Regions from separate parts of the Brevibacillus sp. B_LB10_24 genome, predicted to be linked through region 2. Evidence: a T-box and tRNA genes for the amino acid it is inferred to sense, from the RefSeq annotation. Region 2 holds a T-box; the other holds one or more tRNA genes.
What was found. A T-box is a leader RNA that pairs with one kind of tRNA and senses whether it is charged. The one in region 2 lies ahead of leuS (leucine--tRNA ligase), so its partner is inferred to be a tRNA-Leu.
Positions count from the first base shown of each region.

Region 1: it has a tRNA-Leu gene. The T-box ahead of leuS (leucine--tRNA ligase) is inferred to sense a tRNA for this amino acid. The anticodon was not compared.

Region 1 is NZ_JBJQOQ010000013.1:53,115-67,867, reverse strand. It holds gene ACI7RC_RS13890 (ATP-binding protein) at 1-342, opposite strand, end outside; gene ACI7RC_RS13885 (BMP family ABC transporter substrate-binding protein) at 427-1,401, opposite strand; tRNA gene ACI7RC_RS13880 (tRNA-Leu) at 1,583-1,669, shown strand; tRNA gene ACI7RC_RS13875 (tRNA-Thr) at 1,690-1,763, shown strand; gene ACI7RC_RS13870 (hypothetical protein) at 2,074-2,586, opposite strand; gene ACI7RC_RS13865 (SDR family NAD(P)-dependent oxidoreductase) at 2,923-3,705, shown strand; gene ACI7RC_RS13860 (2,4'-dihydroxyacetophenone dioxygenase family protein) at 3,735-4,208, shown strand; gene ACI7RC_RS13855 (Bug family tripartite tricarboxylate transporter substrate binding protein) at 4,247-5,248, shown strand; gene ACI7RC_RS13850 (tripartite tricarboxylate transporter TctB family protein) at 5,319-5,777, shown strand; gene ACI7RC_RS13845 (tripartite tricarboxylate transporter permease) at 5,814-7,334, shown strand; gene ACI7RC_RS13840 (GntR family transcriptional regulator) at 7,388-8,056, shown strand; gene ACI7RC_RS13835 (hypothetical protein) at 8,397-10,079, shown strand; gene ACI7RC_RS13830 (dipeptidase) at 10,076-11,089, shown strand; gene ACI7RC_RS13825 (DUF3726 domain-containing protein) at 11,080-11,835, shown strand; gene ACI7RC_RS13820 (aldehyde dehydrogenase family protein) at 11,860-13,311, shown strand; gene ACI7RC_RS13815 (IclR family transcriptional regulator) at 13,331-14,074, shown strand; gene ACI7RC_RS13810 (RidA family protein) at 14,153-14,596, shown strand; gene ACI7RC_RS13805 (BCCT family transporter) at 14,615-14,753, shown strand, end outside.
Region 2 is NZ_JBJQOQ010000044.1:21,689-36,441, forward strand. It holds gene ACI7RC_RS25215 (YqeG family HAD IIIA-type phosphatase) at 192-734, shown strand; gene yqeH (ribosome biogenesis GTPase YqeH) at 716-1,846, shown strand; gene ACI7RC_RS25225 (shikimate dehydrogenase) at 1,873-2,718, shown strand; gene yhbY (ribosome assembly RNA-binding protein YhbY) at 2,723-3,013, shown strand; gene ACI7RC_RS25235 (nicotinate-nucleotide adenylyltransferase) at 3,026-3,655, shown strand; gene yqeK (bis(5'-nucleosyl)-tetraphosphatase (symmetrical) YqeK) at 3,597-4,166, shown strand; gene rsfS (ribosome silencing factor) at 4,177-4,533, shown strand; gene ACI7RC_RS25250 (class I SAM-dependent DNA methyltransferase) at 4,538-5,281, shown strand; T-box leader at 5,326-5,559, shown strand; gene leuS (leucine--tRNA ligase) at 5,618-8,086, shown strand; gene comER (late competence protein ComER) at 8,336-9,229, opposite strand; gene ACI7RC_RS25265 (DUF485 domain-containing protein) at 9,377-9,694, shown strand; gene ACI7RC_RS25270 (solute symporter family protein) at 9,691-11,205, shown strand; gene ACI7RC_RS25275 (helix-hairpin-helix domain-containing protein) at 11,214-11,894, opposite strand; gene asnB (asparagine synthase (glutamine-hydrolyzing)) at 12,099-14,030, opposite strand; gene ACI7RC_RS25285 (DNA internalization-related competence protein ComEC/Rec2) at 14,219-14,753, shown strand, end outside.

The DNA.
Region 1 (14,753 bases), on a different contig from region 2:
TAACAGGTCAATGACGAGAAAGAGTTCTTCATTTTCGTTTGTCTTTTGCAGCAGGTTAAGCTGGTTGTGGTTGATTAATTGCGCTTCGTATTTTTTCAGATAATCAGGCTGCTGCGTCGCAATGTACATATTCAAGTTAAAGGTTTTGCTGTACAACTGGTTTTTCACTTCCACCAATGTGCTCGTCAATGGCTGTATCTTCTTGGCGAGGAACATCTCCTGCGAAATCAGGCCGGTCATCTGATAACTGAACAAGCCGGCAAGAAAGCAGATCAAGAGGACCATCACAAGGTAGCTTAGCATCATTTGTTTGCGAAATCCCAGAGAACGAAAGCGAGACATGCTTGTTGCCTCCTGGAGATGTATTTCGTGCTTGATTCTCGAAGACCTTGACTGCTTCTCCGAGATGAGTTCGATCGTTTCTTTTTATAATTGCTGTTTTTCTGCATTCATTTTTTCCTTGATGAAATCAGGGACCATCGGACCGAATGGGCCCAAATGCACTCCGCCTTCCGCCAGTCCGTAGTAGATTTCACCGGCAGGCAATTGGCCGTTGAAGTATCGCTCAATCAGATTGTTATAGACCTGTTTTACGTCCAGGATCAAACTGGTCAGGACGTGGTTCGGAGCGATAAAGCGCTGGTCGCTGACGTAGCCGATGACGTAAATATTGGCTTTCTGGGCTTCTGTAATGACGGTCAAGTTGAAGCTGTCGCCAGTTGTGTAGATCACGTCAACCCCGTTTTGAATCAAACTGCGGGTGGCTTGCAAAGCTTGCTCTTTCGATGAAAAGTCAGGCAATTTTTGGACGTATGTCACAGTCGAATCGTCAGCGGTTGCCACACCAGCCTTAAAGCCCTCCTGTTGAGCGATTTCTTGCGGTTTATCGACGGCCAAATAGGCAACTTTATGGTTATTGCTCATCATGGCGGCAAATTTGCCTACCAAAAAACCGGCGGACCACAAGTCATAGCGGACCACTGTCTGATTCGGGTGAGCGGCTGTTCCGTTTACCGTGATAAAGCGCGTCCGCGGAAAGCGGGAGGCGGCTGCAGTAAAAGGGCTTGAAAATATAACGCCGTGCCCGATCACCAGATCGTACCCCTGCTTTCCATACGCAGAAACGGAAGAATATATCTGTTCAACATTCATATTATCAGCTACAGTCAGTTCGAACTTGTATGTATCTGCCAACTGCTGCAAGCTTTCAAGCGCAGTGCTGTTCCATCCCTGATCGTAAGTGGGGCCTTCCAATAGCAGAGCGATCCGAACGGTGTTGTGCGCCCCGGAATTTGACGATCTGATTTGGTTTAAATTGAAAAGGAACAAGAGCGTTAAGAAGAGTAGACATACGGCAACAATAACAACCAATACAGGCAGCCGAAAGATATACTTCATCATAGCTCAAATCGACTCCTTTCCTAACCTCCGACCCTTTCTCCAGCATTTGGACAAGATTCGACAAATTCCTCCGAAATCCTTCACAATGTTTTTTTCAAAAAAGGTAAGTTTTATTATTGACTTTCAAAAGAATAGATGGTATATTAATTTTTGTCGCCAAGCTAATAAGATTTCATAGAATGCGGTCGTGGCGGAATTGGCAGACGCGCTAGATTCAGGTTCTAGTGGTGGCAACACCGTGGAGGTTCAAGTCCTCTCGACCGCACCATCCCAACAAACAAATGAGTTGCCCCTATAGTTAAACGGTATAACAGATCACTCGTAATGATCAGTTCGTGGTTCGATTCCGCGTGGGGGCACCATTACAGTGAAAAACCGCACAAAGATGCGGTTCTTGTCATGATATCTAAACGTGGATACAGCGTACACCTCGTTGCGAATTGAATGAACGGTACATAAAAAGCCTCTTTCGTTGTCTGTTTCAGACGAATGGAAGGGGTTTTTGGTATGTCTTTAACAGGAAAACGCGAACCGAAGAAACGGCCACGTTCGTCTGGAGGAAATTCAAACACAACTACATAAGGCAGTATCGATGCAAAAGTTGCTCGACAAAGGGGGCGGCGGAACGCGAGGCGTTCTGTTCTTGAGGGGTTTGGGAATTTTAGGATTCTATTATTGGGTTTCATCAACAATGATTGCATGAGCCCTTGCAATACATATTTTTCGAAATTCTTCCGGTTCAATCCAATCTTCCGGTTTAAACTCATCGATAGGTACAACAGTAAGATCCTTACCAGGGTATTCCGCATCTACCTGAGCTGCAATTTCAACATATTGCTTGTAATAATCCTCTTTTTGTTTTTGAGTCAATTCTAAAGGAGCCGCCGAAGCTACTTCACCTTCATCGGATAAAAACCTGATTTTAATTGTTTTCCCTTCAGATAAAGGTTCAACTTTTGCAGTTTGTCCGTTAGGTAAAGGCTTAACTTCTGCTGTTTTCCCGTCTGCCAAAGGCTTAACTTCTGCTGTTTTCCCGTCTGCCAAAGGCTCAGCTCCTACTGTTTGTCCGGCAGCAAAATCCTCTGTCATCTGTTCTGTTACCTGTCCTCCTGTTTCCTCATTTGTAGTACACGCTGCTAACACGACAGTTCCAAGTAAAATCCCTGCATATACATATTTTTTCAACATCGCTCACCCTATAAGAATTATAAAATTATTGCTTCTGTATATTATATATGGTTTTCGCATGTTGCCTCAATTGTGGAATGAACGAATATCGAAGTGGCCTTGCTGAATGGTACTGCTTCGCATTTTGGGGGCAATTGGAAGGCGTTCCCCTTGGTGCAGGGCCGAACGATAGGACAGGTGAAGCGGAAGTATTTCTGCAATTTTAAAGCGATGAAAAATAAAAAATATTCATTGACAAGATGGGAGCGGATACGTAATATAATCAACAAGCAACAATCTGATACATTAGACATTAGATTTCAGTGAGGTTAAGTCTTCTAAGGAGGGGCTCTGATGGAGAAGAGACGTACAGCGATTGTTACAGGAGGTGCTTCCGGTCTAGGATTGGCGATTACAAATCGATTTGTCGAAAAAGGGTATGCGGTTGCCATTGTGGATATCGCCGAGGAGAAAGGAAGGGAACTCGTCCATCAGTTGAGGGAAAAAGCTGCGGACATCCACTTTATCGCAGGCAATGTAGCCGATCAGGAGCAAGCGCGAGATATCGCCCAAAAAGCGGCGGAAGCTTTAGGGGGCATCGACATCCTGGTGAACGCCGCCGGAATCATCAGACGAACACCAGCGGCTGAAGTAAGGGACGCGGAATTGATGGCTGTCCTGCAAGTAAACTTAAATGGCAGCGTTTTCATGTGCCAAGCCGTTCACCCTTATATGAAGCAAGCGAACGAAGGGTCGATTGTGAACTTCAGCTCCATGCTTGCCCACTATGGCAGTGAAAACCTGCTTTCCTATGCTGCCTCCAAAGGCGGGATCGTACAGGTGACGAAATCGCTCGCGGTATCTTGGGCAAAGTATGGTATCCGTGTAAATGCTGTTAGTCCGGGCTATATCGAAACACCGTTATCATCCGGAGCTACCCAGAATCCAAAGTTCCGGGAGCGCATTCTTTCTCGTACACCGCAGGGCCGGTACGGCAAGCCGGAAGAAGTGGCGGCTGTGGTTGATTTTCTCGCGTCACCGGAAGCCAGTTTTGTGACGGGAGTCATTCTTCCGATCGACGGGGGACTGCTGGCCGGTGATCCGATGCTGTATCCGCCTGCAACACCAATTGCTTAAAAAATGACGGAAAAGTGAGGGAATATCAAATGACATTGAATGAATTTACCGAAATGTTCCAACTGCCAGACCAAGCGATCGACACTACAGAAATCCCGTGGGTTCCGCAAAGCGACCGCGTGTGGTTCAAGCCGGTTCGTTTTGATCTGGCTACAGGCCGATGGATTAACCTCCTGAAAGTAAAACCAGGTGGAGCCGTGAACCGCCATCGCCACTCCGGCGGACAGGTAATGGCCTTTACGCTGCAAGGAGAGTGGCGTTATCTGGAAAGAGAGTGGGTCGCCAAACCAGGTACCTTCGTGTACGAGCCGCCAGGAGACATCCACACTCTCGTCGTTGATGGCGAAGAGGAAATGATCACGCTGTTCATTCTGGAAGGCGTCATTCAGTATCTGGATGATCAGGATCAAGTCACCTATCAAGACGATGTGTTCAGCAAGTTCAAGTTGTACAAGGAATACTGTGAGAAGCACAATATCCCGATGAAAGACCTGCAATTTTAAATCCTTTCCATAAACAGACAAGGAAGGTAGGGGGTTCAATGAAGCTCAATCATTTACTCACCGGGCTCGTTTCCATCACACTTCTGGCGGCACTGGCCGGATGTGGTGGAGGCGGCGGTGATGCAACCGGCAAGGTTGATGCAGCAGCAAAGGTGGATTACCCAACCAAGCAAGTGGAATTGCTGGTTCCGTTCTCAGCGGGGGGAGGTACCGATGCGGTTGCGCGCGCGTTTGCAGATGCTGCAAAAACTCACTTCGCCAAGCCGTTTGGTGTCGTCAACAAGACTGGCGGCGGCGGAGCGGTCGGGATGGCAGAAGGGGCAAAAGCAAAAGCAGACGGCTATAAAGTTACGCTGATTACAGCGGATGTGACCATATTGCCTCACCTTGGCCTGGCCAGTTTCAAGCCGGAAGATTTCAAACCGATCACGATGATCAATCAGGATCCGTCAGCGGTCACCGTCAGGACCGATGCACCATGGAACAGTTTGGAGGAATTCATCGAGTACGCGAAGGCCAATCCGGAAAAGGTACGAGTGGCCAACTCAGGAACGGGCGGCATCTGGCATTTGGCGGCGGCAGCATTTGAAGACAAGAGCGGTGTGAAGTTGCGCCACATTCCGTATGAGGGGGCGGCTCCTGCGGTTACGGCGCTGCTTGGTGGACATGTTGAAGCCGTCATGGTAAGTCCTGCCGAGGTTTCCGCTCATGTCACCTCCGGAAAGTTGAAGATGCTGGGAGTGATGTCGGATGAGCGTCTGGAACATATGAAAGACGTGCCTACCTTGAAGGAACAAGGCGTTGATTTGTCGGTATCAACTTGGCGCGGTCTGGGTGTGCCAAAGGATACGCCACAAGAAATTGTAAGCGTTCTTAAGGATGCTGCAGCGGAAACGGTAAAAGAACAAAGCTTCCAAAGCGTGCTGGACAAGATGAATCTGGGAAAAGCTTACCTGGATGATGCTGCTTTCCAGGAGAAGATAACGAGCGATTCAGCTATGTTCAAGGATTTGATTGACAAGTCAGGATTGAAGAAGTAGAACACGGTACAACGCGGAGAGGGGTCTTCTCCGCGTTGTTTGAATAAGGGGTGGCTGCAGGGGGATGAAAATGAATCGATACGCAACGACATTAGCCAGCGTTTTCTTCATTATAATGGGCGTTCTGGGCATTTATTTTGCCCGGCAGTTCCCTTCAACTATGGCAGAAGAAGTTGGACCTGCTTTTTATCCGACGGTTCTGTCCTGTTTATTAATCCTTCTCTCGATTCTCTTAATGGCCAAGGAAAGAAGAGAAAACAAAGAGACAAGCGAATCGAAGGAAGCGCATGTGATTAACTGGAAAATATCCTTGGCAGGCCTTCTTTTGACGAGTGTGTACTTTTTCCTCATCTATTTGGCGGGTTTTTATGTTGCTTCTCCGCTGTATTTTGTGGCCATGAAGTGGATGATCGACGGTCAAAGAAAATGGACGGCGATTGTTCCAGCGGTTGCAGTGACAGCTGGCATCTACGTTGTTTTCGCTTTATTGCTAAACGTCATTTTGCCCACTGGCGCTTTATTTTCGTGAATCCAGATTGAATCCGGTTGATGAAAGGAGAATGGCATGTTCGACTATATACTGCAAGGAGCAACTCACATATTCACACAGCCCATGGTCATGCTGATTTCCGTGCTGGGTGTCGTGATCGGTATTATTGTGGGGGCTCTTCCCGGTCTGACGGCCACGATGGGGGTTGCTCTCTTGCTTCCGGTCACGTTTGGCATGGAGCCTGTTTCCGGTTTAATGCTGCTCTCAGGTGTCTATTTTGGAGGAGTGTATGGCGGATCCATTACTGCCATTTTGCTCCGTACCCCCGGCACGCCGGCAGCCGCAGCTACAGCCATTGACGGCTACGCCTTGACGCAGAAAGGGATGGCTGGTCAAGCACTGGGGACGGCTACGCTTTCTTCGACCATCGGCGGAATCCTCAGCGTGATTGTGCTGATGTTTTTATCGCCTGTGTTGGCAAACCTGGCGCTGGAATTTAGTGCCCCTGAGACGTTTGCGCTGGCCGTCTTCGGTCTAAGTATTATTACCAGCATCTCGGGGAAGTCCATTTTGAAGGGACTCATCGCGGGTACGGGCGGGCTCCTGGTTGCTACAATCGGCCTGGACCCCATTTTGGGATTGCCCAGGTATACCGGCGGAATCGAAGAACTGATGAATGGAATTCCCTATATCCCGGTTATGATCGGATTGTTTGCCGCTGCGGAAGCGTTTAAGACTTTGGAGGAGGCGGCGGTCGGGGAAAAAGTGAAGGCGAAAATCGAACGGATTCTTCCCACCTGGTACCATTTTAAAAAAATGCTGCCCACCATCCTTCGTTCCTCCGGATTAGGCGTCCTCATCGGCATTATTCCCGGGGCGGGTGGAGATATAGCCGCTTTCGTCTCTTATAATGAAGCGAAGCGTTTCAGCAAAGAGAAAGAGGAATTCGGTAAAGGAAAATTGGAAGCAGTTGCTGCCTGCGAATCGGGTGCAAACGGCTGTACGGGCGGCGCTTTTATTCCTCTCCTGACGCTGGGGATTCCGGGAGATTCCGTAACAGCAGTCATGTTGGGTGCTTTACTGGTTCAGGGACTCCAGCCGGGACCAATGCTCTTTACAAATAACGGGGAACTTGTGTATACACTCTTTGTCGGTATGCTCTTTTGCTATATCGTGATGTTTGTCCTGGGGTTATTGGCGGCCCGTTATTTTGCCAAAGTCGTTGAAATTCCCAAGTCAATTCTGACACCCGTGATTCTCGTGTTGTGCATAGTAGGCTCCTACGCGATCAATAACAGCTTTTTTGACGTCGGCATCATGTTAGTCTCAGGTGTTATCGGATATTTCATGCAGAAAAAGGATTTTCCCGCATCTCCGATTGTTCTGGCATTGATTCTGGGCCCGATGGCGGAAAGCCAATTCAGAAGATCACTCGCACTGTCTGATGGCAGCTACGACATTTTCTTCACGCGGCCGATCACATGCCTGCTGTTGGTCTTATCGCTGATCACCTTATTCACGCCAATCATCAAGTCGGTTTTGAACAATAAGCGGTCCGCCAAACAGAGCATTCAAGGTACACACACATCAGAATAGGATTGTTTATTTTGATCTGTTACAATGAATGAAGGAAAATTGTTGAAGGATGGATGGTATTGTTCAAACCAGGCGTATTTGATAATCTGAATCTGCACGAGCGAGTCTATCTGTATTTGCGTGACAAAATCGTCCATAATCAGTTAAAACCAGGTTCGCGCATTGATTATGATGAACTGATGGCTGAATTGGGCGTTAGCCGAACCCCTGTGCGTGATGCCTTGAATAGACTGCAGCTGGATAATTTGGTAGAAGTGAGGCCGCGTTCCGGTACATTTGTCAGTACGCCCAGCAAAAAAGCCATCAAGGACCTTTATAATGTCCGCAAGCCGCTGGAATCCCTGGCCGTTGAATTGGCAGCCCCGTTTATTCCTGACGATTGTTATCTCAGGTTGTTGGAAGAGGCTGAGCTGGCGGAAGAGGAGCTGCGGAAGGGCAATCCAACAGCCTTCTTTGAATCCGATCGCAATTTTCATCGCACGTTGATCAGCTATTCGGATAACACCCGGCTGATCGTGATTATGGATTCCCTGGAAGTGCAGGTCAAGTGGTTCGGTATTCTCATGACCAAAAATCTGGACAGGCCGTATCGGGCTATCGAGATGCATAAAAAGATAGTAACAGCCATGAGAGACAAAAAGATCCAGGAAGCGAAACAGCTGATGGACATGCATATTGAAGAAGTTAAACAGGATATCATGAGTGACTTTTTAATGGATTGATTTTTAACCATACAGCTAAATCAAAGCCCTAGACGAGCGTCTAAGGCTCAGCCTGTAGACAAGGTTCCATAAGGAACGAAGTCTACAGGCTTTTTTGTTGAATTTGGTACTTATTTCCGATCATCGACTTGCGCTTAACCGCGCCTTTTTTTGTTGCACTCATAAAAAATAGATAACATTTTTCAGATTGTTGTTGACTGCGTAAAAACAGACGATTAATATAAGTCTGCAAAATATAAAAACGGATTACAATTCCGATAATCGGAAAATGATGCTTTGGCGGTTAAAGGGGGGAACGATGTTGGATGCACTATATGAGATGAAGAAGGAGAATGAGCTCATGAGACCTGCAAGCAAGATCATGACACCCGAGCGACTGGGAGCCAGCCGTACGACAAGTGTAAGCTTTGGCCGAAGCATGCTTCGCAAAGTGATGAGAGAAGCCTGGGAAATTCAGCCGATTCGCTTTGAATTAAACGATTTAGGTTTTGGGGAAGCATGTTACTCCGTAAAAACTCCGCAAGATACCTACTATTTTGTTGTTTTCTCACATCGCTTGGAGGACCAGGAGCGAAGCGATCGCGTCATTGCAGACAAATGGGATGTTACCTTTGCCTTATGCGAAGGGCCGCTGACATTTGAGAAGTGGGAACGTCTTCGCCAGGGCCTGCCCAAACAGGAGGCAGGGCGGGGCGACAGCATGGATCTGGTTTGGTCCCGGGCCAACCGCAGCACCCGAATGTTTGACTACATCGTTGAACAGTTGGAAAACGAACGACAGCCCGACCCCAAAATTTTGGCTCAAACCGGATACTTGTTGCGAACGACCGCGGTATACGGCAACGGGAAATTTGGCATTGCCCCCTTTGAAAAAATGGACCGAAATCATTCGTTTTACGGCTCTTTCCGGGCCCAAATGTTTGCTGTTTACATGCTTCGCCATTTTAGCTTTGAGCTTGTCGAACACATTGCCAAGACCCGCAATCCAAGTGCAGCCAAGCTTCATCCCGAGTGCAAACGCTATTTGGGGATTGGAAATGCCACCGGTCTGGGGATGGTGCCGTATCTGATTGCTCACCCCCAAGTATTGCATACGTGGATCACGATGAAAGAAACTGCCCTTGCCCGCGTGAAACAAACGGATGCCACGCCATCGGATGGAGCGCGGCTGCTCCGTTTGCTGGATCGCAGTATCGCCTATTTTCAGCAGTCACCCTTGCCCAATCTGGAAGCGTTTACCCAACCAGATGAACTGGCAAGAGAACTGCATCAAATGAGGCAATTTGTTTCCGAGTATTGTCAAAACGGGACAATAAATCGGCAGGTTCCGGACAAGCCCTGGCTGCGATTATGCGAATTGGCTGAGGAAACCACAGGATTCGAAACGCAGGAAGTGATCAACACGCTGCTGCTTGAACTGTATCCCGACCTGGTGCTGGACTTGGAAGATGCTACGACAGTGACGGAGACATACGATCTCGTACCCGACATGTCAATGAAGGAAGTGCGACAAATTCTGGAGACTGCCTACTGCTGGGCGTTCCAATTTGATTTTACAGATCCCGATGAACGCAAGTACTTCTGGTATCGTTCCGCCGAAAAGGAAGAGCCCAGGATGGGGGTGCGAGGCGAAGAGCCCGGGGAAGAATACGAGCTTCCGGTTGGCATCGCCCAACAAGTTCAAGCCTTGTCCCGAACCCTGGATGGAGTATCACCTGATGAAAAGGTCGCTGCCTTTGTCGTCCGCTATCCCGAACACAAGTGGATCATTCGCAGGATGCAGTCGCTGCAAGGCTGCGAATACGGGGAAATCCACGGGAATTTATGGGGCAGCAGATTGCTGCCGCTTCATCTCCTTCGTTTGAAGCTGTCCTTCTTTGGAGCCGAACGATTTGATCCGCAATCGAACCGCTGGGTGCGTGTGACATTGTTTCAAGGAGCCCCTTTAGTAGAGGAGATCGGAAAAAAATATGAGGATGATTGGTTGTTTCCGCTCATTCCACAATTGGAGGAACATACATGACGGCAAGAATGGAAGATATGGTCATTATTGACGGGTTAACGTTGTGCAACTGGGATCGGGAATTATTGCTCGAGCTTCACCGCGGAGGAGTCACCTGTATACACGCCTGTTGCGCTTTGTGGGAAGGAGCCAGGGAGACACTGAGCAAAATCGGCAAATGGTACCGTTTCATAGAGGAAAATGCCGATTTGGTCATGTTGGTACGACAGGGAGCAGATATTCACACGGCCCGTTCGCAAGGAAAAGTGGGAATCATCCTGGGAGCGCAAAATGCATCGCCGCTGGAGGACGACCTTTCATTGATTGAGGTTTTCTCCCAGCTTGGACTGAAAATCATGCAGCTTACCTACAACAATCAAAATTTGATTGGCAGCAGTTGCTACGAAGAAAATGACAGCGGACTCTCCCGATTTGGCAAACTCGTTATTGAAGAGATGAATCGGGTCGGAATGCTCATCGATTTGTCTCATGTGGGCGAACGTACGACTTTGGATGCCATTGCCCATTCCGGGCGACCTGTCTCGATAACTCATGCCAATCCCAATTGGATCTATCCTTCCAAGCGAAACAAGTCGAAAGAGGTTTTACAGGCTCTGCGGGACAACGGGGGGGTGCTTGGGCTCTGTATCTATCCGCATTTAATCAACGGAACGGAGACGACGCTCGATGAATTCAGCGAAATGGTTGCCAGAACCGTAGAGTTTATGGGGATCAATCAAGTGGCGATCGGAACGGACCTTACCTTGAAATGGGGAGACGATTTCCTGCATTGGATGCGGATGGGGAGATGGACGAACAAAATGGAATACGGTGCAGGGTCGGCTGCGAATCCCTCCTGGCCTGTATGGCCTTCCTGGTTCCAGGGTCCGGCGGATTTCCCCAATATAGCTGAAGTACTATTAGCAAGGGGCTTTTCGCGAAAAGAAGTAGAAGCCGTAATGGGAGGAAACTGGCTCCACTTCTTTTCTGAATCGTTTGCGCCGGATAAGGAAGTGAAACTATGCGTGTAAGCTATTCAGAATTGACAGCTTTTTGTAAAAAAGTGCTGGAAGGTTGCGGTCTCCCGTTAGGCTTTGTGGAAGAAGGAGCGCAAATGGCTGCATGGGGAGAATTTTCCGGCCTGTCCGGATTAGCCAGGCTGCAAGCAGAGATCTTATCACTCGAAGCTTCAGATGTCTCAAAAATCAGGGTGATTTCTGAAGATAGCCGATTCGTCTGCCTCGATGGCGGCGGGCAAAGCAGTTTGTTGTGTGGACGGCTTGCTGCAGATATCGTCTATGCAAAAGCGCGGGAGGAGGATACAGGCGTCGCTCAGGTAGTGAATTGCCAAGGGTCTGATCTCTTGATTCAAAATGCCGTACAGATGGGAAAACGCGGTATGGCCTGCTCGATTGAATGGAGCGAGCCGCACCGCCGAAACAAGGCCGTCATGCTTCCTGCTCGGCAGCAGCCGTACCTGGTCAGGACATCGGTAAAAGGATTAGCCGAACCCGGAAGGGCAGATTCATTCTCGATCATTTGCTATAACCTGGAAAAATATCCATTCCATGTAGAGCTAAGCGAAAAGGGGATAAAACCAGAAAATATCAGCATCGTACGCCCGGAAACGATTCAGGCCGAATGGGAGAAGGCCTGGCAGTATGGCAAAGAGATCGATCAGGGGATTTGGAGAGATTTGGAGCGGGTGTCCAACCGAGTACTCATAGCGGCAACAGAACGATCACGCCTTCAAGGTGCAGGAGAAAACGCGAACTAGCATGACAAAAGGGAGATGATCATAATGGAAGTATTGAAAAATTTGATTGATGGAAAATGGATCGTATCTTCGGGAACCAATCCGATTTCCGACGTCAATCCGGCCGATACGCGAGATGTGATCGCACAGATTCAACCGGCGACGGAAGAGCATGCGCGGGAGGCTGTTGAAGCGGCGCATAGGGCTTTTCCCAAGTGGAAACGGGTCGCTGCTCCACAGAGAGGCCATTACCTCTTTAAAATCGCCGAGAAGCTGGAAGCCAGGCAGGACGAATTGGCCAAGCTGATCGTTCGCGAAGAAGGGAAAACACTTGCGGATGCAAGAAAAGAGGTGGGCTATGCAGTAAATGTCTTCCGTTTCTACGCGGGTGAGGCGGCTCGTCTCAACGGTAGCATCGTTGCTTCCGACAGCCCGGATATTCAAATTCAGGTCGTTCGAGAACCTCTTGGTGTAGTCCTTGTGGTCACGCCTTGGAATTACCCGCTCTCTACGCCTGCCTGGAAAATCGCTCCCGCACTGGCAGCAGGGAACACAGTGGTATACAAACCGTCTTCCGATACACCGCTTGTCGGGGTCAGGCTGCTGGAAATCATGCAGGAGTGCGGAATCCCGGATGGCGTTATGAACGGGATCATCGGGCCCGGTAGACTTGTAGAAGGCATGATTAAGCATCCGGCAGTCAAAGCCGTGACCTTTACAGGGTCCAATCCTGTCGGTCGCCTGATCTACTCTGCAGCCAGCGATGATATGAAGCGGGTCCAACTGGAGATGGGCGGAAAGAATCCGCTTCTCGTCCTTGACGATGCCAATCTGGACGAAGCAGCGAAGCTGGCGGTTCTGGGCGGATTTGGCCAGACCGGTCAAGCGTGCACGGCAACAGGAAAGGTCATCGTGCAATCCTCCGTGTTGCCGCAGTTTACCGAAAAACTGGTCGAGAAAACAAAGCAGATCAAAGTTGGCAATCCGATGGAGCAGGGAACGGATATCGGGCCACAGGCGAATGCGGGGGAGTTGGAGTCTACGCTGACGTTGATTAGAGGCGCTCTCGCTCAAGGGGCGGTCCTGCTCGCGGGCGGGGACGTGCCGGATACGCCGGAGACGGCACACGGCTATTTTGTAAATCCGACCGTTCTGGGCAATGTTACCCCTGCCATGGACATTGCAAAAGAAGAAGTATTTGGTCCCGTGCTTTGCATCATGGAAGCGGCGACGGTTGATGAGGCCATTCAGATCGCCAACCAAACAGAGTATGGCTTATCAGCAGCGGTTTGCACGAACAGTCTCGATCGCATGGCCAAATGCATGCAGGAAATCGAAGCGGGGGTAGTGAAGGTCAACATGACGACCACCGGCACATCCTATCAGGCGCCATTCGGCGGATTTAAAAGCTCCAGTTCGGGGATTTACAAGGAACTGGGCCGGGAAGGCATCGAGTTTTATTGCCGTACCAAAACCGGTTATATAAAAAGCAGGTAACTTTTGTTGGAGGGAGAGCATGGAATCGAAACCAAAGTCAGAAGTCTCTTTGACCGTTTTGCGTGCTATCAAAATCTTAAACCATTTGAAAGAGGTTCCAGGTTCCCAGGGATTGACAGATATCAGTCAGCATTTGCAGCTGTCTTCCACGATCGTACACCGTTTGTTAACAACCCTGAAAACGGAAGGGCTTGTGTTTCAGGATCCTCGAACCAAATTATACTCACTCGGGACCATCTTTTTGGACTATGCGAATAAAATTATGACCGAGATGCCGATTGCGCCGCTTATCGAGCCGCAATTGATGCGGCTGCGCGACATCACCGGGGAAACCGTCGGGTTTTATGTGCCTAGCGGCAACGTGAGGATTTGTGCCATGGAATATGAAAGCAAGCAAGAAATAAGGCGCAGCGTTGGGATCGGAAGGCGGCATCCGCTGTATCTGGGGGCAAGCGGCAGGGCCATTTTATCTTTCATGGATGAAGAGATGCAAGAACGCGTGTTGAGCACGCTGCCGGGGGAACAGTCAGAGGCTGTTCGAAAGCTGCTCATGGACACGATTCAAGATGGCTATTCCATTAATGAAGAAGAAATCACCCCTAATGTGGGGGCGATCTCTGCCCCGGTATTTGACCAGCAAAAGCGAGTCATTGGAGCGATCTCAATCTCAGGTCCGATCTTCCGCTGGCATCGCAATACCATGAAAGCATTTGTTCCCACTTTACTGCAAACGACCCGAGCTATTTCAGCATCTTTTCAATAAGGATTCGGAAAGGTCATTCCCGGCCTTTCTTCCTAAAAATGAAAACGCTGTCAATCACTTATCAATGGGGGGCTTCAGATGAATCCTGAGCAACAATTGCAATCATTGGGAATGGCTCTTCCCGAGAAAAAGGAAAAGGGCGGAAACTACGAATTGGCCGTTCAAACAGGCAATCTTCTCTTTCTTTCCGGAAGTCTTTCCTACAGCCACATTGGAAAATTGGGGAGAGAATTTACTGTAGAACAAGGCTATGAAGCTTCACGGGAAGCCGCATTGCAAGCCTTGGCGACGATCAAACAAGAGATAGGAGACTTGGTCCGGGTAAAAAAGCTTGTCAAGGTGTTAGCTTTTATCAACTGTACCCCTGACTTTACGGAACATGCGAAAGTGATGAATGGAGCTTCAGATCTGCTGGTCAAGGTCTTTGGGAAGGAAGTGGGAATGCATGCAAGGACGACGATAGGGGCGATTTTGCCCAGAGGAGCCGCAATCGAGTTGGAAATGGTTATCGAAGTGGAATAGAAAAGGAGGGGAATAGTAGTGAAACATGTGAAGTCCCAAATCGACTGGCCGGTCTTTGGTCTCAGCGGCGGTTTGCTTCTGATTTTTCTCTTGGCTTCTGCTGTAAGCATTGATTCCGTCTCGGCGTTTGTCAACACTTCTTTTGCTTTTTCCGTTA
Region 2 (14,753 bases):
AATGATAGAAGTCTGTAATAGCGTAACCTGCCTTCGCTAAATAATAAATACAAAAATTTCGATTGCAGGCAACCTCTCCTTGCCTTCGCCCCTTTTATGGGGGCCGTTTTCTTTTGCAAACAAGGCTGCAGATGTGATATAGTTAGTCCCGATAATCACATACTGAACAGAGTAAAGCAGGCCTTGACGGGATGTTTTGGAGGTGTCTTAGGCTGATCAAAAAAGTAATGCCGAGCCAATTCGTGGAGACAATTCACGATATTGATATAGAAGAATTGCGAGCGAAAAATATCCGGGCCATCATCACGGACCTGGACAACACACTGGTCGAGTGGCATCGGCCACAGGCTACTCCGGAGGTGCTGGCGTGGCTGTCGCGCATGCGCGAGGCCGGCATACAGGTGACGGTCGTCTCCAATAACAATCAGGAGCGCGTGCTGCGCTTTTGCGAACCGCTCGGCATCCGGTTTATCTGGGCGGCGCGCAAGCCGCTAAACCGGGCGTTCCTGCGCGCAATCCGCGAGATGGATGTGCGGATTGAAGAGACTGTGGTGATCGGGGACCAGTTGTTTACGGACATCCTGGGCGGAAATTTGCTCGGGTTCCACACGATTCTCGTTGTCCCGGTTGCCAGTACCGACGGATTTTGGACCCGGTTTAACCGCCGCATGGAAAGGATTGCGCTTTACTGGATGCGCAGAAAGGGATTGATTACGTGGAAGAACCATTCGTGAGCCCGGATGAGCCGCTGCAGTGTGCCGGCTGCGGCGTCGCCATACAGACGGAAGACAAGACGAAGCAGGGGTACGCCCCCGTATCTGCGCTGAGCCGGGACGTCGTCATCTGCCAGCGCTGCTACCGGATCAAACACTACAATGAAGTGGCGCCGGTCGACATGGAGGACGACGACTTTCTGCGGATCTTAAACGGCATCGGGGCTACGGACAGCCTGGTCGTTATGGTCGTCGACATCTTTGACTTTCAAGGGTCGTGGCTGCGCGGACTGCCTCGCTTCGTCGGGAACAATCCGATCCTGCTCGTCGGCAACAAGGTCGACCTTTTGCCGCGCAGCATCAACCCCAACCGCGTCCGCAACTGGATGCAGCACGAGGCCAAACAGCTGGGACTTCGCCCGGTCGACGTCGTGCTGGTCAGTGCCGTAAAGGGACAGGGGATCGACGAACTGCTGCAGCGAGTCGGGGAACTTCGCAGGGGCAGGGACGTATATATCGTCGGGGTCACCAATGTCGGCAAGTCTACCCTGATCAATCGGATCATCCACGATTACGGGTCTGCGGGTGTGGAGATTACGACTTCTCCGTTCCCGGGAACGACGCTGGACAAGATTGAGATCCCGCTTGATGACGGGCGCTTTATCTACGACACTCCCGGGATCATCAATCGGGATCAGATCGGCCATATGGTCACCCCGCAGGACCTGCGGAAGCTGACGCCGATCAGCCGGGTCAATCCCAAAACCTATCAATTAAACGATCGGCAAAGCCTGTTTATCGGCGGATTGGCGCGGATCGATTACGTCAGCGGCGAACGTCAGCCGTTTGTCGTCTACGTCGCCAACGCCCTGCCGATTCACCGCACCAAGCTGGAAAAAGCAGACGAACTGATGGCGAAACACCATGGCGAGCTCCTGGCTCCGCCAGTCGGCGAAGCGGTCAAGCTGCTGCCGCCGTTTACTCGACATACGCTGAAGATCGAGAGCGCCGGCCCGGTTGACATCGTCATCTCCGGCCTGGGTTGGGTTACGCTGCAGGGCAAACAGAAAGCCATTCTGGAAGTACACGTCCCGAAAGGCGTCGGCGTTGCCGTCCGCAAAGCGCTGATCTAACGGGAGCACCGCTGGGGGGAATAGAGATGATAACGAGCAAAACCGTATTGGTGGGGTTGTTGGGCCATCCGGTCGGCCATTCGCAATCTCCGCTGATGCACAATGCAGCCTTTGCCGCACAGAACCTGGAGTTTGCCTACACGGCCTTCGACGTCGCCCCTGACGATTTGAAAGACGCCGTGGCCGGCATCCGCGCACTCGGCCTCAGGGGAGTCAACGTGACGATTCCGCACAAAGTAGCGATCATGCCTTTTCTCGACCGGATTGATCCCTTGGCTCGTCAGATCGGCGCGGTCAATACCGTCGTCAACGACCAGGGGCAGTTGATCGGATACAATACGGACGGGCTTGGGTACGTCCGCTCGCTGGTGGAAGAGATGAAGATCAATCTCACAGACCAGGTGGTTGTGCTCCTGGGAGCGGGCGGCGCGGCCCGGGCGGTCGCTTTTACCTTGGCTGACCAAGGAGTAAAAGAGCTGCAGATATACAACCGTTCGCGGGAAAAGGCGGAATTTTTGGCAGAACAGCTGAAATCGATCACTGCGGTGAAAACGATCGGCTCCACCGAGCTGAAAGCGGCTGTGGAGGCCGCTACGCTTTTGATCAACACCACTTCGATCGGGATGCATCCCCATGTCGACGAGACGCCGATACCGGCGGAGTGGCTGCATGAGCGGCTGTTCGTCAGCGATTTAATTTACAATCCATTAGAGACAAAACTGCTGCGTCACGCGAGGCAGGCTGGTGCCCGAACACACTCCGGCGTCGGGATGTTCGTCAATCAAGGGGCGCTTGCCTACGAGCTGTGGACCGGGCAGCCTGCACCGACGGAGCTGATGCGCGAGTCGGTGCTCAAACGCTTGGAAGGATGATATGATGTTAACAGGAAAACAAAAGCGCTATCTTCGCTCACTCGCCCATCACCTGACCCCGATTTTTCAGGTGGGCAAAGGCGGAGTGAACGAAAATATGCTGAAGCAGATAGAGGAAGCTTTGGAAGTTCGCGAGTTGATCAAGGTATCGATCCTGCAAAACAACTTGGACGACAAGCACGAGGTTGCGGAAGCGCTGGCCTTAGGCTCCGGTGCCGAGCTGGTCCAGCTGATCGGCCACACTGTCGTCTTATATAAGGAATCTGTAGAACATAAAACGATTACGCTTCCGTAAGGACGGGAAACGATGCAAAAACGGATTGGGATACTGGGCGGAACGTTTGATCCGATTCACAACGGGCATCTGCTCGCGGCAGAACAGGCGCGGGAACAGGTCGGGCTCGATGAAGTCTGGTTTATGCCCGCCTACATTCCGCCCCACAAGGAGCACAAAGGCATGGCGGAAGCGAGGCATCGCCTGCGAATGACGGAACTGGCTACGGCCGACCATCCCGCTTTCCGGGTGACGGACATCGAATGCCGGCGAAGCGGTCCGTCGTATTCGATCGACACCATGCGGGAGCTGACCCGGTTCTATCCGGACGTTCAGTTTTACTTTATCATCGGCGGCGATATGGTAGAGATGCTGCCAAGCTGGTACATGATCGAAGAGTTGGTCAGCCTGGTCCGCTTTGTCGGCCTGGCCCGCCCGCGAGCGGATTACGACGAGGCTGCGCTGGCCCGTTACGTGACATTTGTCGACATGCCGGCTTGGGATCTCTCGTCTACGCTGATCCGCGAAAAGGTGAGAGCGGGGAGAAGCCTGCGCTATCTCGTACCCGCCGCCGTGACAGACTATATAAAGGAGCAGGGGTTGTATGGAGCTGTTGTACAATCGGGAGAAGCTGCTGGCACAGATTCGCGCCCAGATGAATGAGAAGCGCTACACCCACACCCTTGGCGTGGCTGCATCTGCCCGCGAGCTGGCGAAGCGCTTCGGCGCCGATCCGGACAAGGCGGAGCTGGCCGGCTTTGCCCACGACTACTGCAAATGCTGGCCGATGGCACGGATGCGCGAATACCTGCTGCGTTACGATTTTCCCGAGGATATTTTGACCGGCGACAAGGAGCTGTGGCATGCCTTCGTCGGAGCGATCGTGATCCAGACCGAACTGGGGATTGACGACCCGGAGATTATTCAGGCGGTGCGCTACCACACGACTGGCCGGGCGGGGATGTCCCTCTTGGAAAAGGTCGTCTGTGTGGCCGACTACATTGAACCGGGCCGGGCGTATCCCGGTGTGGACAACATCCGCCGGCTGGCCGAAAGCGACCTCAATCTGGCTCTGGCTGAGGCCCTCGGCGGCACGATCACCCATTTGATCGAGCAAAAAAAGCGGGTCCATCCGCTTACCCTGACAGCATACAACGATCAACTCAACCGATAGGAGGGGTTTTGTGGCAAATGTAATCGAAGAACTGGCCCGCCTCGTTGTGAAGGCGGCAGAGGACAAGAAGGCGGAAAACATCCTGACCTTGGATATCAGCAAGCTGTCGGTCATCGCCGATTACTTTATCATCTGTCACGGCAATAACGAACGGCAGGTGCAGGCGATCGCAGGTGAAATTCGCGATCAAGTCTACAAGCATGGATATCAGGTTCGCGGCATCGAAGGCGCAGATGAAGGACGCTGGGTACTGATCGATCTGGGCGACGTCGTGGTACACGTCTTCCACAAGGAAGAGCGGGATTTCTACCATATCGAACGGCTGTGGAGCGAGGCGGAACACGTCTCCCTCAGCAAACAGGCGTAAGGCCGTGGCTTACACGCATTTAGCCGCCGTTTACGACGCACTGATGGCGGATGCCCCCTACAGCGAGTGGCTGGACTGGGCGGAAGCGGTCTGGAGCAGAACGGGACGGCCGAAGAGCGTCATCGATTTAGGCTGCGGTACGGGAAATCTAGCCATTCCGCTGGCCAAGCGGGGTTACCAGGTCACGGGTGTAGATTTGTCCGCCGAAATGCTTTCGATCGCCTACGAAAAAATGAAGCGGGAGCAGGCGCTGGTCACCTGGGTCGAACAGGACATGCGGGAGCTGGCGCTGCCGGAGTCAGATGCGGTGATTTCGTTTTGCGACTCGCTTTGCTACCTGCTCGAAGAGGGGGATGTCGAGCGGACGTTTGAGCGCGTATTTGCCCAGCTTCGGCCCGGTGGGACTTTTTTGTTCGACGTTCACAGCCCTTACAAGATCGTAGAGGTCTTTGGCGACAACACGTTTACCTTAACGGGTAACGAGATCAACTACATCTGGCAGTGCTGCTGCGAACCCGAGCGGCTTGAAGTGGAGCATCAGCTTACCTTCTTCATCCAAGAGCGCGGAGACCTGTTCCGCAGGATGGAAGAGGTCCACGTCCAGCGCACCTACCAGCCGATCCAGCTGGCCGGGTGGCTGAGGGCAGCTGGCTTTGAAGATATTGTCATCACGGGGGATTTTACCTGGTTGCCGCCGACTCCCGAGAGTGAACGCCTATTTTTTTCGGCACGCCGCCCCTTAAGTTGACAGGAAGCGACATCTCTGACTATAATGATTGGTAATGATGAGTATGATTGGCAATGACGAGGAGCAGTAGGAAATGGATTCGGCATAAAGAGAGTTGGCGGATGGTGCAAGTCAACCCAATCTTTTCTGAACTCGCCTTTGAGCTCTTCACCGGAAGGCTGCGAGGCTGCGTATGGTGAAGCGACCCTTCCACGTTACGGAAGCACAAGTGGGCGTACGGCAGAGACTCGTTCGTCAAGTAGGGTGGTACCGCGGGAAAGTAACCTCTCGTCCCTGACAGCATGCTGTTGGAGATGGGAGGTTTTTTATTTACATGTCGTTGAGGGAGGCTTTTCTATGGCAAAGCAATACGATCCAGCCTTGATTGAGCAAAAGTGGCAAAAGGTCTGGAAGGAACGACAAAGCCACAAGACAAATGAAGACAAATCAAAACCAAAATTCTACTGCCTGGAGCAGTTTCCTTATCCTTCCGGTCACCTGCACATAGGTCATATGCGGGTTTACTCGATCGGGGACATTATCGCCCGACTGAAACGGATGAACGGTTATCAAGTGCTCCATCCGATGGGCTGGGATGCCTTTGGTCTACCGGCGGAGAATGCAGCCGTCAAATTTGGCGCCGCCCCGGCGAAGTGGACGTATCAAAACATCAACCACATGAAGGAGCAGCTGCACCGTTTGGGGGTCAGCATCGATTGGTCGCGTGAAGTAACCACCTGCTCTCCCGATTACTACAAATGGACCCAGTGGCTGTTCTTGACCTTCTATGAGCGCGGACTTGCCTACCGGAAGCGGGCTTCTGTCAACTGGTGTCCGGAGTGTTCCACTGTTTTGGCCAATGAACAGGTGATTGACGGCCGCTGCTGGCGCTGCGATTCGGAAGTGACAAAACGGGACTTGGAGCAGTGGTTCCTCAAAATCACCGATTATGCCGAGCGCTTGCTGAACGATCTAGAGAACCTGCCGCGTTGGCCGGAAAAAGTTCGGACGATGCAGAAGAACTGGATCGGCAAAAGCGAAGGGGCCAATATTACCTTTACCCTGCCAGAGTTGGCTGACGAGAAGATCACCGTTTTCACCACGCGGCCTGATACACTGTACGGTGTTACTTACATGGTGATCGCACCTGAACATCCGCTCGTTCCCCGCCTGATTGCCGGGAAACCGCAGGAAAAGCAGGTTGCCGACTTTGTGGAGCAGATGAAGAAGGAAAGCGACATCTCCCGCACCTCCGCCGATGCGGAAAAGGTGGGCCATTTTACCGGCGCCTACGCCAAACATCCGCTGACAGGCGAACAGGTGCCGATCTGGGTGGCCAACTACGTGCTGATGGACTACGGTACGGGCGCGGTAATGGGCGTGCCGGCTCACGACGAGCGGGACTTTGCATTTGCCAAAAAATACCAGCTGCCGATCAAAGCAGTCATCAATCCGGACAGCGAAATGCTGGTAGAGGAAATTGGCATCGATGCCGCCTATACCGGGGAAGGCACGCTGATTCATTCCGACATCTTCGACGGCATGCCAAATCGCGAGGCGATTCAAGCGATCGCCAAATATCTGGGAGAAAAGGAAATTGGCGGTCCGACGGTTTCCTATCGGCTGCGCGACTGGCTGGTATCCCGCCAGCGCTACTGGGGTGCCCCGATTCCGATGATCTACTGTGACAGCTGCGGCGTCGTTCCTGTGCCGAAGGATCAGCTGCCGGTTATGCTGCCGGAAGACGTCGTCATTGACGGCAAGCGAAATCCGCTGACGACATCGGACGAGTTTGTCCACACGACTTGTCCAAGCTGCGGCAAGGCGGCCCGGCGGGAGACGGATACGATGGATACATTCATCGATTCTTCCTGGTACTACATGCGGTATACCGACCCGCAAAACGAGGCGCTTCCGTTCGCCAAGGAGAATGTGGACAATTGGATGCAGGTAGACGAGTACATCGGCGGAATTGAACATGCGATCCTCCACTTGTTGTACTCTCGTTTCTTCACCAAGGTGCTTCATGATGCAGGCATGATCTCTTGCGAGGAGCCGTTCCGCAGCCTGTTGACCCAGGGCATGGTGCTCAAGGACGGAACGAAGATGTCCAAGTCGAAAGGAAATGTGGTCAGTCCGGACGAGATGATTGAAAAGTACGGAGCCGATACAGTCCGCCTGTTCATTCTGTTCGCCGCGCCGCCGGAACGCGACCTGGATTGGACCGATACCGGCGTAGAGGGCAGCTACCGCTTCCTGAATCGCGTGTGGCGGCTGGTCGAATCCCATGCGGACATGATGAGAAACGGGACTGCCGCGGCCGACCCGTCTGGCGCGGATGCAAAAGAATTGTATCGGATGACCCACCACGCGATCAAAAAGGTTACCGAGGATATCGGCGAGCGGTACACATTTAACACGGCGATCAGCACGATTATGGAACTGGTCAACAAGCTGTACGCCTATCCCGAGGAAGCCGACCGCGGCACACTGGCCTTCGCTTTGGAGACGCTGATCGTGCTGATGGCGCCGATTGCACCGCATATCGCAGCGGAGATGTGGGAGTTGATCGGCAAGACCGGCTCTGTACACGAGCAAAGCTGGCCCGGCTACGAAGCCGATGCCCTTGTGCTCGATGAAGTGGAGATTGTCGTGCAAGTAAACGGCAAGGTGCGCGACAAGCTGGTCGTGCCGAGCGGCCTGTCAAAAGAAGATCTGGAATCGCTCGTGCTCGGCCACGACAAGGCCAAAGGCCTGATCGAAGGGAAGACCGTCAGAAAGGTGATTGCGGTCCCCGGCAAACTGGTCAATATCGTCGTCGGTTAAAAAGCCTGCCGTTATACTGGTAGAAAGCATAAGGAGTTGCTCCTCTTTGGGACAATTTTTCACCATTGTCCCAAAGAAAGGGGCGCTCTTTTTTTGTTTTCCCGGCCGTTCCGACGACCTCTATGCGGCATACGTGCAGCTATTGCTTTTCGGCTGCGACCGCACGCTTTGGAACCATACGGCCATACGTCATACGTGCTGCTTTCGCTCATCGGCTGCAGCCGCACGCTTTGAGGTCCGGCTGCCAGATCAGACAGATTCTTTGGCTGCTTCGTTCCTTTCTGTTGCTGCAAGCTTCAGATGTTCGCTCATCGCCTCACGATCTTCGGCAAACTTGGCGTGAGTTCGTCTGAATACCTCTTGAAACACTCCGGGAAGGTGTTCCTGCAAGGGGATCAAACCTTCACCTGTGATGCCTCCGGGAACACAGACGCGCTCTTGCAGGGAGGGTAGGGAGAACACGTCCTGACGGAGGAGATCGGCAAAGCCCATGACCATCTGCGTGGTGAGAAATGTGGCCGATTCCCGGGAAATGCCCGTTTCATCGACGGCCGCTTGAATCATCTGCTGCAGCAAATAGCTGAGGAAGGCAGGACCGCAGCTGCTAAGATCGGAGGCAATCCGCAAGAAACGCTCAGACACTTCCAGCGGCTGGCTGATCCGGGAGAACAGGGAGAGCACCAACCGCCGCTGTCCATCCGTGGCGCGCTGGCCGAACTCTATCAGTGTTAGTCCGCTGCGAGCGGCATTGGTAATGCTCGGCACAGCCCGGACGACGGCACAGGGGACGAGCTCCTCCAATTGAACCAATTGGACGGGGCTCGTAATCGTCACGAGGATCTTCTGTTCCGTCAAGGTATCTCCCAGTTCTTCCAGTGCCTGGCGATACTCCAGCGGCTTGACGCAAAGCAGCACGATGTCGCTCTCTTTCGCTACTTCAGCATTCGAGTTTGCAGCCCGAAGGCCGGGATGTCGAGCAGCCAGGTTTGTCAATTTATCGGGCGTCCGATTAAAGGCGATGATCTTGTCGGGTGTGAGTGAATGGGCGGCGATAAAAGCATCAATGAGGATGGCCCCCATACTGCCCGTACCGATAAAGCCAACCTGCATGGAAATCCTCCTATCGAATCTTCTTTTTTGCATAGTATGACAGCGGGGGAGGAAAAATGCCCCAGGCGGCAGACATGCAAGAAATGTGTGTTGAAATTGGCAGAATACTGTAATAAATTAAAATAGGCAGAGATTGGAAATCGATCTTTGCAAAATTGGGAACCAGAAGGAGGAAAATGCATGAGTCAACCTGATTGGGACAAAGTGGTCCAATCACCCGCTTTCCGGGAATTGATGCGGCAAAAAAAATCGTTCATCATCCCGGCAACCATCTTTTTTATCGTTTTCTACTTTATGCTCCCCCTGCTGACAGCCTTTACGACCTCGTTGAACGGAAGAGCAATCGGAGCGATCAACTGGGCGTATCTTTATGCTTTTGCCCAATTTGCCATGACCTGGATCATTTGCCACTTGTACGCGAGCAAGGCAACCAATTTTGACAAGATAGTCGAACAAGTGAAGAAAGAGGCGGAGGGGAAGGGAGTGAAGGCCGGATGAATGGAACCGCTTTCAGTTTGTTTGTGATCATTATCCTCATCACGCTGATTATCACCTACTGGGCTTCCAAACGGAACAAATCGACCAGTCAATTCTACGTCGCCGGCGGATCGATTACCGGCTGGCAGAACGGACTTGCCATCGCAGGGGATTACATGTCGGCAGCTTCATTTCTCGGTATTGCCGGTGCTATAGCGCTAAACGGTTTCAGCGGCTTCTTCTTTTCCATCGGTTATCTGGTAGCGTATTTGGTCGTCTTGCTGCTGGTCGCCGAACCGCTCAGAAACTTGGGAAAATACACAATGGCAGACATGATCGCGTCGCGGTTTAACGTGAAGGCGATTCGCTCTACGGCTGCTCTCAGTACGATTACGATCAGCACCTTCTACATGATCGCCCAGTTGGTTGGCGCCGGCGCGATCATCAAGCTGCTGCTTGACATTGACTACACCACTTCCGTCATCATCATCGGAATTCTTATGACCATCTATGTCGTGGCCGGCGGCATGCTTGCGACCACGTGGGTGCAGATCGTCAAGGCAGTGCTGCTGATGTTCGGGACAATTACCCTGGCGATCATGGTACTGGCCCATTTTCACTTCAACCCTGTAGAGATGTTTAATCAGGTGGAGGCCAAACTGGGCGTGGAGATGGTTGCGCCGCCGCCTCCCACGACGATTGCTGTCGGATTGGATTCGATCTCCCTCAATATGGCACTGGTATTCGGAACAGCCGGGCTGCCGCATATTCTCATCCGGTTCCTGTCGGTGCCGGATGCGGTAACTGCCCGCAAATCAGTTGTCATCGCCACTTGGCTGATCGGGGTGTTCTACCTGCTGACGCCAATTTTAGGCTACGGTGCGGCCTATTTTGTCGGCAAGGAAGTCATCATTGCGGAGAATAAAGCGGGCAATTTGGCAGCCCCGCTGCTGGGACAATACCTTGGCGGAGACTTCTTCCTGGCGTTTATTTCGGCGGTCGCATTTGCCACCATTCTGGCAGTGGTGGCAGGACTGGTTATCTCAGCCGCCAGCGCGTTCGCCCACGATTTTTACTCCAATGTGCTCCGGCATGGCCAGGCGACGGAAAAAGAACAGATGCGTGCTGCGCGGTGGGCCTCGATCGGCATATCCATCATTTCCATCCTGCTGGCGCTGGGCGCACGAAACTTCAATGTCTCCTTCCTCGTTTCCCTCGCCTTCTGCGTTGCCGCCAGCGCGAATTTGCCGGTTATTCTGTTCACAATATTCTGGAAGCGATTTAACACAAAAGGTGCAATTACAGGGATGTTGACCGGACTCATCAGCTCTGTCGGCCTGATCCTGCTCAGCAGCAATGTGATGGAAGAGGCCATATTCCCGTTAAAGAATCCAGCTCTCATCTCAATCCCCCTCGGATTCCTGGCCTGCTACCTCGGTACCGTTCTGAGCGGCGGTGCGACACCGGAGGAACAGAGAAAGCACACCGAGATCCTGGTAAAAGCCCATACCGGGATCAAGCATACCGGATAACGCCTTGGTCATGGAGCGGCAATTTTGTCTTTCAGCCGGTCAAACGTAGTGTTGCCGATTCCGCTTACTTTCTTTAGCTGTTCCGGAGAAGAGAACGGGCCATGCTGCTCGCGGTACGCGAGGATCGCCTGTGCCCGGGTCTCGCCGATTCCGGGCAGCGTCATCAGCTGCTGCAGGGTGGCCGTGTTCAAGTTTACCTTGTCGCCGCCCGAAGCAGCCTGTCCGCTCGAGGAACCTCCGCTTGCAGTACCAGCGGTTCGACCGAGGGTATCACACGGGCCGCACTGGGCGTTTTTGGCGGGAATAAAGATCACCATGCCGTCCGTGAGCGGCTGGGCAAGGTTGACGCAGTCTGCATCAGCTTCTGGCAAAAATCCTCCGGCTTTGGCAATCATTTGCTGAATCCGCTCGTTATCGGAGAAGGTGTAGACACCAGGCTGCTTGACGCTCCCTTTTACGTCAACGTACTTTACAGCCGGAGGCGCAGGCGGGCTATCTGTTTTTTTCTCCACATTCTCCACGGGCAGGGGCGTGTCTTTACTTGCTTCCGCGGCGGCGTAGGCGGGCAGCGGAAGTGAGGGGGCATCCTTGGGCCCTCCCGGATAGAACAAGAACGAGACAAGTACAAACAGCGTGATGCCGATCATGAGAATGATCCTGCGGTGCCGCTCCCACAAATCGTACAGCATTTTATAAACCCCCTCTGTCTTTTTATAAAATCTCCTTGCTGAGATCTTATAAAAAGACAGAGGGGGAGCGCAAAAATTATGCAAGGCGTAGCGGCCAAGGGATTCGAAAAGAAATGAGAACAGCCTGAGTTCTAATCGATAGGACTCAGGCTGTTTCAATTGGTCTATTCATCCTGTCTACTATTGCAGCTTTTGCCTGCAATCCTACCCGATCTGCTGATGCAGATCTGCCGATTTTTGCCGGCGGATTTCGACGGTTGGACTGACGTACGGTTCGAACTGATATTTTTGCTCGATAAAAATTTGGTGCCAGAGCATGAAGACGAGAATCGTCCAGATCTTCCGGCTGTAATCCGCATGCCCCTCGCGATGCTCATCGAGCATGTACAGGACAAACGCTTTGTTGATCAGGTAATCCACTTTCGATTCAAAGATCAGCTCTTTTGCCCATTTGTAAAACTGGTTCTTCAACCAATGCCGCGTCGGTACAGGGAAACCCAGCTTCGGACGCGTTTTGATATCGGGCGGCAGAAAATCTTTCATCGCTTCCCGCAGGACGTGCTTCGTCGTCCCGTTGGCAATCTTGTACTTGGTCGGGATCGTGGCGGCGAATTCAAAGACTTTCACGTCGATGAACGGAACGCGCAGCTCGAGGGAATTGGCCATCGTCATCTTGTCTGCCTTCATCAAGATGTTACCGCGCAGCCACGTGTGAATGTCCAGGTACTGCATTTTCGTAACGTCATCGTAAGCGGCTGCTTTTTTGTAGATCTCCTCGGTGATCATCCAGGGATTCTCATAGCTGTCCAGGTGTGAGATGTCCCGGGTGACGACCCGTTCTTTCAGTTCTTCGTCAAAGATCAGCGCGTTGCCGAAAAAGCGTTCTTCTACAGTCTTTGATCCCCTGATGAGGAAATTTCTCCCTTTTATGTTGGTTGGCAGCTTTTCCGCAATGGTGCGAAGCGAGCCTCTCATCCACTGGGGCATGCCCGCAAACATGCGCAAGGAGTGGGGCTCCCGGTAGATATTGTACCCGCCGAAGAATTCGTCTGCCCCCTCGCCGGACAGGACTACCGTGACGTGCTGACCGGCCAGTTCGGCGACGAAGTTGAGCAGGATCGCCGAAGGGTCGGCGACCGGTTCGTCTTGATGCCAGATCAGGCGGGGCAGTTCATTCAGATAACGTTCGGCAGAGATGACGACCTCGTGGTGTTCACTCCCCAGATACTCCGCCGTCCGCCTGGCAAATTCAAGTTCGCTGTAGCCAGGTATGTCGGAGCCGACGGAAAAAGTCTTGACCGGCTCAAAGCTGCGCAGCATGCCAACGATACTGCTGGAGTCCACTCCGCTCGACAAAAAGGCTCCGCGCGGCACTTCGCTCATCCGGTGCTTGTTGACCGATTCGAGCAGCACTTCCCGCGTCCCCTCGACGAAATAGCTGAAAGGCTTGCTCTCGTCCGGAGCGAATTTTGCTTCCCAGTAGGGCACGAGGGTGATCTGGTCGTTTTGAACGACGAAAAAATGGGCCGGCGGAACGCGGTAAATTCCTTTGTACATCGTATTTGGGTCAGGCACGTATTGAAAGGTTAAGTAGTGGTAGAAAGCCGTTTCATTTACCTCGCGCTTCAAGCCGGGCAGTTCCAGCAGGCTTTTGATTTCGCTGCCGACTGCGATGGCATCGGCCGTTTCCGTGTAGTAAAGCGGCTTGATTCCAAAATGGTCGCGAGCGCCGAACAACAGGTTCCGGCGGCGGTCCCAGATCGTGAAGCCGAACATGCCGCGAAGGTGTTTGGGTGCATCAAAACCCACTTCCTCATAGAGGTGGAGAATGGTTTCAATATCTGAACCGGTTTCAAAGACGTGTCCGCAATCTTTCAACCAGGCTTGCAGTTCCTTGTAGTTGTAGATTTCTCCGTTGCCAATGATCCACATGTCCTTCGTTTCGTTGAAAAGCGGTTGGTGGCCGCCCGCGACATCGATGATGCTCAAACGGCGAAAACCGAGAGAGACATGATCTTCGGTGTAAATACCGTTGTCGTCAGGCCCCCGGTGCAGGATGACATTGGTCATCATTTCCATGACCTCCTGCTGAACGGGCACACTCCGCTTGTTAAAGAGCGATACAATTCCACACATAAGTTTATGCTTCTTCCTCTCGCAGTGGGTTGCCTTACTAACACTATAGCTAAATCTATCATGTATTAAACGGCAGTGCAATCTGCCAAACACCTAGTCCAACATGGGACATGAGGCCAGACAGCGTTTTTTATGTCCTTCCCATTTAGCGTATCATCGGGAAAAACCGAGAGCGGAGGGACAAGGGCGTGGGACGCAGTGAGAATCGATTCTTTGCCGCCGGCATGCTCTGGGCGGCAGGGGTGGCATTGGCCGCATCAATCACATACTTCTGGCTGCTGGTTGGCGTGGCCGCCGCGGCAGCGATCGGACTCTTTGCCGTTCCGGCCAAGCTGCGCAAGTGTGTCATTGCCTTCTGCGGCTTGATTGCCCTGTCGGCATCTGCCTTTGTCATATACGACTACATGCACCGTTCGACACTGGTTGCCTACGCCGAGGCTGAGGCCGATCTGCTGATCGAGGGGATCATCGATTCGCCGGTCAAGCTGGACGGGGACAGTGTCCGCTTTTTTCTGCTGGCAGACCGCTTTGGTCGATCCGCTCCTTCCGATTTGCTATCTCCCAAAGAGAGAATCGCCTTGCGAGTCAAGCTGAGCGAGGAGGAACAGGTGAAGGGTATCGCCTCATGGTCGGTCGGATCTCGTCTTGCCGGCAGGGTAAGCCTGGGTCTGCCTGATCCGGCGCGGAATCCGCACGGTTTTGACTACGCCAATTACTTGCGCT